2 linked regions of the Lacrimispora indolis DSM 755 genome follow. The protein of the gene in region 2 interacts with the protein of the main gene of each other region in a pairwise test. Links are inferred from orthologs where the notes say so. Each region holds a gene or a part of one and is shown on either strand. Other genes may lie near its edges.

Region 1 (4,120 bases), 1.3 Mb from region 2 along the record:
TTCCTGAAAAATCTCCGAAAAAGCCAAGAACTTTTGACTGGATATGAAACCGCTTCAAACAATAGCTTACATTCAGGCCCTTTCCATTGGGAGTATAAACAGCACCATACGTCCGGTTTACAACTTTTGCCTGTATCCCATTGGTTGAAATATTCATATCAATCGCAGGATTTGTAGTCAAAGTATAGATCATCTTTATTGCACCTCACCTTTTTTCAGAACTTCTGCTCATTTGCCATTATATAGGGAAACCACATGAAAATCTTTTCAGAATTTGAAAACCCATTTCCTGTAAAAGCAAGGTTAAGATATAAAAAAAGGGCCGGATTTTTCATCCGCCCTGTTATTTCTTGCGATAGGTTGATATATAATCAATGATAATTCTGCAAATCATATGCAATGCAATTCTTGATGAGACCTCAAATTCCTTAATAGCCTGATGAGAGTGCTTATATCCCACAAGAGAATATTGACTGTATAAGAACAGTTTGGACTTCTCATTACAGCAGCAGGTGATCACCCGGTTTCCCCGATGAAAAGCTGTAAAAGCAGAGGATATCAGCTCCGGAGTTTCCCCGTTTAAAGACAGGAGAAACAAAACATCATCTGCCTTTAGTTTTGAAGCTTTTACCTGCATGATATTGGGATCATCCGTAAAAAAGACATCGTAATCAAGAAGCTGAAGTTTTAAAGAAAACTCCTGGCCTACATAAGTTGTGGGACCTCTTGCGAACACCGATATCTGCCGGGCAGAGTCCAGACATTTTATGATTTCCAAAACATTGGTAAGGGAAATACGTTCATGAACCTTCTGAGCTTCAATAAGAGTCTTATTGAGTATCTCATTCATCTCTTGTATTTCCTCGCTCTTTGCATGATTGACCGAACGGTAGCGAAGCTCATTAAATCCGTTCAATCCGCACTTGCGGATTGCTCTGGAAACGGTAGAGGGAGAAGAATAAGTCTCAAATGCAATATCTACAATCGACATTTCAGGAAGGGTATCTTCATGGGTGTTGATAAAATTTACGATTTCAAGCTCTGTCTTTGTTAATTTTTCTACAGTCATTGGATCGAGGGAAATAATCATGAAAACACCTCCTGGCTCAGATTTTTGATTACAGCCGCCATTATTTAACCGAATCAGTCTGCGAAGCGGATTGGAAACAATGCCTGGCAGCTGTAAAAATTATATCACAAACTGTAATGAAAATCTTTTCAAAATTTACAAATATGATCACAGCAACAGAAAGAGCCGGGGCACCAGACCGATCCACTCAGTCTGATGCCCCAGCCGGCATAAATCCGGATTATTCTTTTGTAACTAATTCATTTACATTATCAGCTGTTACCAGTTCGTTGTCCAGGATCACATACTTTTCTACTTCTTTTCCCTGAAGATAGTTGTATGCAGAGTTCATAATTGCTTTTCCCAGGAAGAATGGGGGTTCTGCAATGGTTGCCTCAACTTTTCCTGCTTTAATGGCTTCAATGGTATCATCAATGGCATCACAGCCGATCATGGTGATCTCATCCAGACGGCCTGCGGCTTCAATTGCTTCCAATGCGCCAAGAAGCATTTCATCATTTGCCGCATATAATCCGTCAATGTGGTCATTGGCCTGAAGGATGTTTTCCATTACGCTCATGCCCTTGGAACGGTCAAAATCTGCAACCTGGCATGCAACGATCTTCATGTCCGGATTCTGGCTTATCACTTCGTTAAAGCCCTTGGAACGGCTCTGAGCCACGTTGGTTCCCATAATACCCTGGATTTCTACGATATTTCCTTTGCCTCCCAGTGTGTCCACCAGATACTGGCCTGCCAGTTTCCCGGATTTAATGGCATCGTAGCCGATATGGGAAACAACTTCTCCGCCGCTGGCTTCACGGTCCATGGTAAGCACCGGGATACCGGCTTCGTTGCAAGCTTCAATGGAAGAAACGATTGCATCTGAATCACAGGTATCAATGATGATGCAGTCCGGCTTTTTGGTGATCAGATTTTCGATGTCCTTCATCTGGATCGTAGGATCATCCTGGGCATCTGTGATATAAAGCTCCACTCCTAATTCGTCTGCGGCTTTTTGTACCCCGTCTTTTACGTCTACAAAGAACGGATTTGTCTGAGTATTCATGGCAAGTCCTACCACGTATTTCTTGTCCGCCGGCTTAGCCTCTGCATTGGACTGGGCTTCCGCTGTTGTGGTGGCTGCTTCTGTCTGTGTGGTCTCCTGCTTGGTTTCAGGCGCCTTCTCTCCGCTGCTGCATCCTGCCAGTGATGCCAGAACAAGTCCTGCTGCTGCCATTGCTGCCATGTGTTTTCTTTTCATCATAATTTTTTACCTTCCCTTCTTTTTTACATTAATAGTTTTATTTATTCTGCTTTCGCAGATAAATCCTTGACCTTTTTGTCCACCAGAACTGCAATAAGCACAACTGCGCCTTTTACAATATTGGTGGCATGTGGATTGACGTTCATAAGCGTAAGAATGTTATCGATTATTCCCATGATCATGGCGCCTACCACCGTAGGCAGTACAAATCCGGTTCCTCCGCTTAAGCTGGTTCCTCCAAGTATGACCGCTGCAATGGCATCCATCTCGATCCCCTGTCCGCTGGTGGATTGGGCAGACCCCAGTCTGGCTGTTAAAACCACTGCCGCAATGCCGCTTAATAAACCGTTGATGATGTAAGCCATCCACTCCGTCTTCTTTACAGAAATTCCGGATAAACGGGCAGCTTCCCTGTTTCCACCAAATGCATAAATACTGCGCCCAAAGCTGGTTTGTGTCAAAATGTAATGGGCCAGCAGGAAAAGCGCTATAAGGATAATAACAGGCACAGGAACCCCCAGAACCGTACCTTTTCCAATAAATTTATAAGAATCTATTTTTACCGGAATAGGAGAACCTTTGGTATAGATCAAAACACAGCCCCGAAGCAGGGTCATCATGCCCAGAGTGGCAATAAACGGGGGAATGCCGCATTGGGAAATAAAAAATCCATTGACGATCCCGCAGGTAATTCCGATTGCAACTGCTGTAAATACTGCCAGTAAAGTATTGCCGGTGGAAGCCAGCACACCGGAGGCTACCACTCCTGCAAACCCCAGAATGGAACCAACGGACAGATCGATTCCGCCGGTCAGAATTACAAAGGTCATGCCGCATCCGATAATACCGGCAACTGTCACCTGCTTAAAAACATTAAATAAGTTGGAAACACTTAAAAAACTTTTTGACAAAAAAGCGGCAAAGATACAGATGACCAGCAAGATCAAAACCGAACGATATATATTTATTTGGTTGATTAACCGTTTCTTAGTTTCCTGATTCATTTTCACTTACCCCTCCAGACGCATGCGCTAATATTTTTTCCTGATTCATTTCCTGTTTGGAGATTTCTAATACCGTCCGTCCTTCCCGCATGACAATGACGCGGTCACTGACTCCGATCAGCTCCGGTAAATCCGTGGAAATAACCAGGATGCTTTTACCGGCCTCTGTCAGCTTGTTCATAATGGCATAGATCTCTGCCTTCGCCCCCACATCGACTCCCCGTGTAGGCTCATCTAAAATCAGAATATCAGAATCCGCTAAAAGCACTTTTGCAAACACTATTTTCTGCTGGTTTCCGCCGCTTAACTTTCCGGCAAGCTGCTGCGTGGAACTGATTTTAATATTCAGCGCCTTAACCTGTTCCTTTACACGTTCCATTTCCAGTCTGTTGTCCAGCCGGAATCCTTTGGTCAGCTTTTTTAAAGAAGACATGGAAACATTTTCTTTGATGCTTCTTATTAAAACAAGCCCTTCCTGCTTCCTGTCATCTGAGACAAACCCGATTCCTGCTTCCAATGCTTTTCTTGGAGAGGAACAATCCTTTTTTTCACCGTGTACATAAATTTCTCCGCTTTCCATTGGCATGGCGCCGTAAATCAACTTGGAAAGCTCTATGGTACCAGCACCCAAAAGTCCTGTAATCCCTAAGATTTCCCCTTTATGGAGCTTTAAGCTGACGTCATGAACCCCGCGGCTGTTTACTTTTCTTGCTTCAAATACCACTTCCTGAGGTTTATAATCCCTTACCGGGTACAGATTAGATACATTCCGCCCAACCA
Region 2 (4,806 bases):
TGTATGTCGTCATGCTTTTCCATGTACTTCATGACCGCTCTCTGGACACTGGCGGAAATGAAGAAGTACTGCTGTTTCAGACGAAGCTCTTTTCCTGCATAGTGGTTATCGTTGGGGTAAAGGACCTCTACAATGGTTTTAGCCAGATTTTCCTGTTCCACGGCCTTTTGATAATCGCCCCTGTCAAAGGAATCCAGGCTGAAGGTATTGATGGCCTGGGCATCCCAGATCCTTAAAGTGTTCACCACATTGTTTCCGTATCCAACGATGGGCATGTCATAGGGAACAGCCAGGACAGACTGGTATCCCTCCTGGACAAAGCGTTCCTTTCCGTCTTCCCAGACAGTATTCACATAGCCCCCGAATTTTACCTCAGTGGCATATTCTCCTCTGCGAAGCTCAAAAGGATAGCCGTTCTTCAGCCAGTCATCAGGAATTTCCACCTGATATCCGCCTTCTATTTTCTGCTTGAACATGCCATAACGGTAACGGATGCCGCAGCCATAGGCCGGATATCCAAGGGTTGCCAGGGAATCCAGGAAGCAGGCCGCAAGACGGCCCAGCCCCCCGTTTCCAAGAGCAGGATCCGGCTCCTGGTCCTCAATGACATTTAAATCAAAACCCAGCTCTTCCAGAACTTCCTTTACCTCCTGCTGGGCCATAAAGCTTATGATGTTGTTGCCAAGAGCACGGCCCATGAGGAATTCCATTGACAGATAATACAAGGTCTTTACATCCTGCTTTTCGTACTCCTTATGGGTTGCGATCCATTCGTCTATGACCACATCCTTTACCGCATAGGCCACCGCCTGGTACATCTGCTCCGGAGTAGCCTCGTCAACCGTCTTGCGGAACACATTTTTCATATTAAACAGAACACTTTTTTTAAAGGTTTCCTTATCAAATCCCATACTCATTCTACAAAACCTCCTAACCGTTTACTGGAACTTTTCCACACCCAGGGTTACATTTTCGCCGTTAATGTTCCATTCTTTCACATAACCGGCCAGCGTTTCAAGGATGATGTTTTCCGCAAGTACCTCGCTCTTTACTTCTTCCTCGTGAAGCTTTAATATACCGGCAATTTTTTCATTGCCCTTGCTGTATACCACAATGTGATCCGTCACCTCAAACCCAGCTTCCTTACGCATGGTCTGGATCTTGCTGATCAGCTCACGCACAAAGCCCTCTGCCAAAAGCTGGGGTGTCAGATTGGTATCTAAAACAACGGTGATGGTATTGTCTCCCTCAGTTACATAACCTTCTGTCTGAGCCGTGTCAATGAGAAGGTCTTCCTTGGTGAGCACAACTTCGGTTCCGCCAAATGAGAAGGTAAGGGCACCTGTTTCATTTAAGGTGTCCATGGCCTCATTGCCGCTCACCTCTGAAAGAGCCTTTTTAATGTCTCCCAGCTGCTTGCCGTATTTCGGTCCAACGGTCTTTAACTGAGGTTTAAAGCTGTAGGATGTGAAATCTCTTACATCATCAGTAAATACCACCTTTTTTACGTTCAGCTCTTCCTCAATGATCTCCTGATAAAATACAGGAAGGACGTGAGGTGCTTTTACGAACATCTGGCCGATAGGCTGGCGGTTTTTTAAATTAGCCGTATTTCTGGCAGCCCGGCCCATGACTACGATTTTTAATACTTCATCCATGTCGATTTCCAGCTGCCTGTCAATATAGGCTTTGTTTGACTCCGGATAATCGCATAAGTGGATGCTCTCCGGCGCAGACTGATCCACGCTGCAGACCATGTTCTGATAGATCTCTTCCGTCATGAACGGAATGAGGGGAGCCGCGGTCTTGCTTACTGTGACAAGGGCTGTATAAAGGGTCATATAAGCGTTGATCTTATCCTGCTCCATTCCCTTTGCCCAGAAGCGTTCCCTGCTTCTGCGGACATACCAGTTGCTCATATCGTCAACAAAATCCTGAAGCGCTCTTGCCGCTTCCGGAATCTGATAGCCGGAAAGGCAGGTATCCACAGTCCCAACCAGGGTGTTCAGCTTGGAAAGAAGCCATTTGTCCATGACGGGAAGCTTATCATATTCCAGACTGTATTTTGTGGGGTCAAATTCATCAATATTCGCATAAAGCACAAAGAATGCATAGGTATTCCACAGGGTGCCCATAAATTTGCGCTGTCCTTCCATAACCGCTTTCCCGTGGAAACGGTTTGGCAGCCATGGCGCGCTGTTCACATAGAAGTACCAGCGGATGGCATCGGCACCGTAGGTTTCAAGCGCGTCAAAAGGATCTACCGCATTTCCCTTGGATTTACTCATCTTTTGCCCGTTCTCATCCTGGACATGCCCCAGAACAATTACATTTTTATATGGCGCCTTGTTGAAAATCAGAGTGGAGATGGCAAGGAGGGAGTAGAACCAGCCTCTTGTCTGGTCCACAGCCTCGGAAATAAAGTCAGCCGGGAATTGCTGCTCAAACAGCTCTTTGTTTTCAAAAGGATAATGATGCTGTGCAAATGGCATGGAACCGGAATCAAACCAGCAGTCAATCACCTCCGGCACTCTCTTCATCTGCTTTCCGCATTTTTCACAGGTAATGGTCACCTCGTCAATATATGGGCGGTGAAGCTCAATGTCTGCCGGGCAGTTGGGTGACATGGCCTTTAATTCCTCAATGCTTCCGATGGAGTGCTGATGACCGCACTGGCATTCCCACACATTTAGAGGCGTGCCCCAGTAACGGTTTCTGCTGATTCCCCAGTCCTGGACATTTTCCAGCCAGTCACCGAAACGTCCTTTTCCAATGCTTTCCGGGATCCAGTTGATGGTATTGTTGTTGCGGATCAGATCTTCCTTTACGGACGTCATCTTGATAAACCAGGATTCTCTTGCATAGTAGATGAGCGGGGTGTCGCATCTCCAGCAGTGGGGATAGCTGTGCTCAAATATAGGTGCTGAGAATAACAGCCCTCTCTCCTTTAAATCCGTTAAAATCATTGGATCTGCTTTTTTGCAGAAAATGCCTGCCCACTTGGTTTCCTCCGTCATCTCACCGGCCGCATTGACCAGCTGTACAAAGGGAAGATCATATTTTCTGCCCACCTTGGAATCATCCTCACCAAAGGCAGGAGCAATGTGTACCACGCCGGTACCGTCAGTCAGGGTGACATAATGGTCACATGTCACGTAATGTGCTTTTTTATTTGGTTTTACAAAGTCAAATAAAGGCTCGTATTCTTTATACTCCAGATCCTTTCCCTGATACCTTTCTAAAACCGTGTACTCCCCTTCCAGAACCTTTTCACAGAGAGCTTCTGCCAGATAATAGGTATAGTCTCCGTTCTGTACTTTCACATAGGTCTCATCCGGATTCACACAAAGGCCCACGTTGGAAGGAAGAGTCCAGGGAGTTGTGGTCCATGCCAGAATATAGGCTTCCTCTCCCTTTACCTTAAACCGGACAATGGCGGAATGTTCTTTTACATCCTTATACCCCTGGGCCACCTCATGGCTGGATAAGGGAGTTCCGCACCGGGGGCAGTAAGGAACGATCTTAAAGCCTTTGTACAAAAGGCCTCTTTCCCAGATCTGCTTTAATGCCCACCACTCGGATTCAATAAAATCATTTTCGTAGGTAACATATGGGTCATCCATATCAGCCCAAAAGCCAACGGTTTTTGAGAAATCTTCCCACATGCCTTTGTATTTCCAAACACTTTCCTTGCAATACTTGATAAATGGCTCCAGGCCATACTCTTCGATCTGTTCCTTGCCGTCAAGGCCCAGCATCTTTTCCACTTCCAGCTCCACCGGCAGTCCGTGGGTATCCCAGCCTGCTTTACGCGGAACGTCATAGCCCTTCATGGTACGGTATCTTGGGATCATATCCTTGATGACCCTGGTCAATACGTGCCCGATATGGGGTTTCCCATTGGCAGTGGGCGGACCGTCATAAAACGTGTAGGTTTCTGCTTCCTTGCGGTTTTCCATGCTCTTTTTGAAAATCTCATGGTCTTCCCAGAACTTTTCAACTTCTTTTTCTCGTGCGACAAAATTCAAGTCTGTAGGGACTTTTTTGTACATCTTTTGCGACCTCCATTTCTGCATATATAAAAAAAGCCCTCATCCCGTAATCAGGACGAAAGCCTCACTATATCTCCGTTACACCACCTATTACCGCATACCAGCATATGCTTTCCTTTAACGCAGAAACTACGTCCTGACCTACTGCCAAGGCTTTCGGCCGGAAACTCCGGAGTGATATTCAAACCCACGCTACTTTCGCCAGGCTTCCACCCTCCCCGGCTCTCTTTGGATTTCCCATGGTCCTACTGTCTCCATCAAAGTCTTTCTTCTTATTATGATATGGTACGGTATATTTCCGTATTTTATAATTATATGGATTTGGAAAAGAAATGTCAAGGCTAATTTGTTTTTCCTTCCGTAAGGCACAAAGGAGAACGGGTACCGAATCATATTCATGAAATTCGATACCCGTTCTACACGCTTTCATCCATTAGTTCTTAATTACCTCTCTCGTTTCGTTTTTTACTTCACGTTTTCTGGATGCTCTATATGAATTTTTTCCCGTTACCTTTCGCCTAAAACCATCTACTAATCTGAAATCTCTGCATCGTTGTTTTCATTCTACTATATTGTTATCCAGCTACCGAACAAAAATTCAATCCGGACGAATCAAAATTACCCATCAGATGAATATTTCTCTGCAGTTATAACGAACTATAGGCATATAAGAGATTGGTAGATCTTTATTCCGGCTTCATCCATGCTTTCGCATTTATCCATCGCCCTTTTCGGTTTTCTGCCAAGGTCTAAC

The links.
Region 1: the proteins of ileS (region 2) and K401_RS0125290 interact in binary tests that used the Escherichia coli proteins (3 or more experiments, as listed by UniProt). The link is inferred for Lacrimispora indolis DSM 755 from one-to-one orthologs.

What each region holds. Positions count from the first base shown.
Region 1 is NZ_AZUI01000001.1:5,196,142-5,200,261, forward strand. What follows is about bases 324-3,280. They hold K401_RS0125290 (substrate-binding domain-containing protein), read right to left. Parts: upstream 2,337-3,280; coding sequence 1,311-2,336; downstream 324-1,310. Other genes in these bases: K401_RS0125285 (MurR/RpiR family transcriptional regulator), read right to left, coding at 344-1,090; K401_RS0125295 (ABC transporter permease), read right to left, coding at 2,378-3,280. In the rest of the region: K401_RS0125275 (1-phosphofructokinase family hexose kinase), read right to left, coding at 1-193; more of K401_RS0125295, read right to left, coding at 3,281-3,340; K401_RS0125300 (sugar ABC transporter ATP-binding protein), read right to left, coding at 3,324-4,120. UniProt on the Escherichia coli protein: Part of the ABC transporter complex RbsABC involved in ribose import. Binds ribose. Also serves as the primary chemoreceptor for chemotaxis.
Region 2 is NZ_AZUI01000001.1:3,933,789-3,938,594, reverse strand. What follows is about bases 739-4,381. They hold ileS (isoleucine--tRNA ligase), read right to left. Parts: upstream 4,053-4,381; coding sequence 939-4,052; downstream 739-938. Other genes in these bases: K401_RS0118835 (glycogen/starch/alpha-glucan phosphorylase), read right to left, coding at 739-917. Also shown: more of K401_RS0118835, read right to left, coding at 1-738. UniProt on the Escherichia coli protein: Catalyzes the attachment of isoleucine to tRNA(Ile). As IleRS can inadvertently accommodate and process structurally similar amino acids such as valine, to avoid such errors it has two additional distinct tRNA(Ile)-dependent editing activities.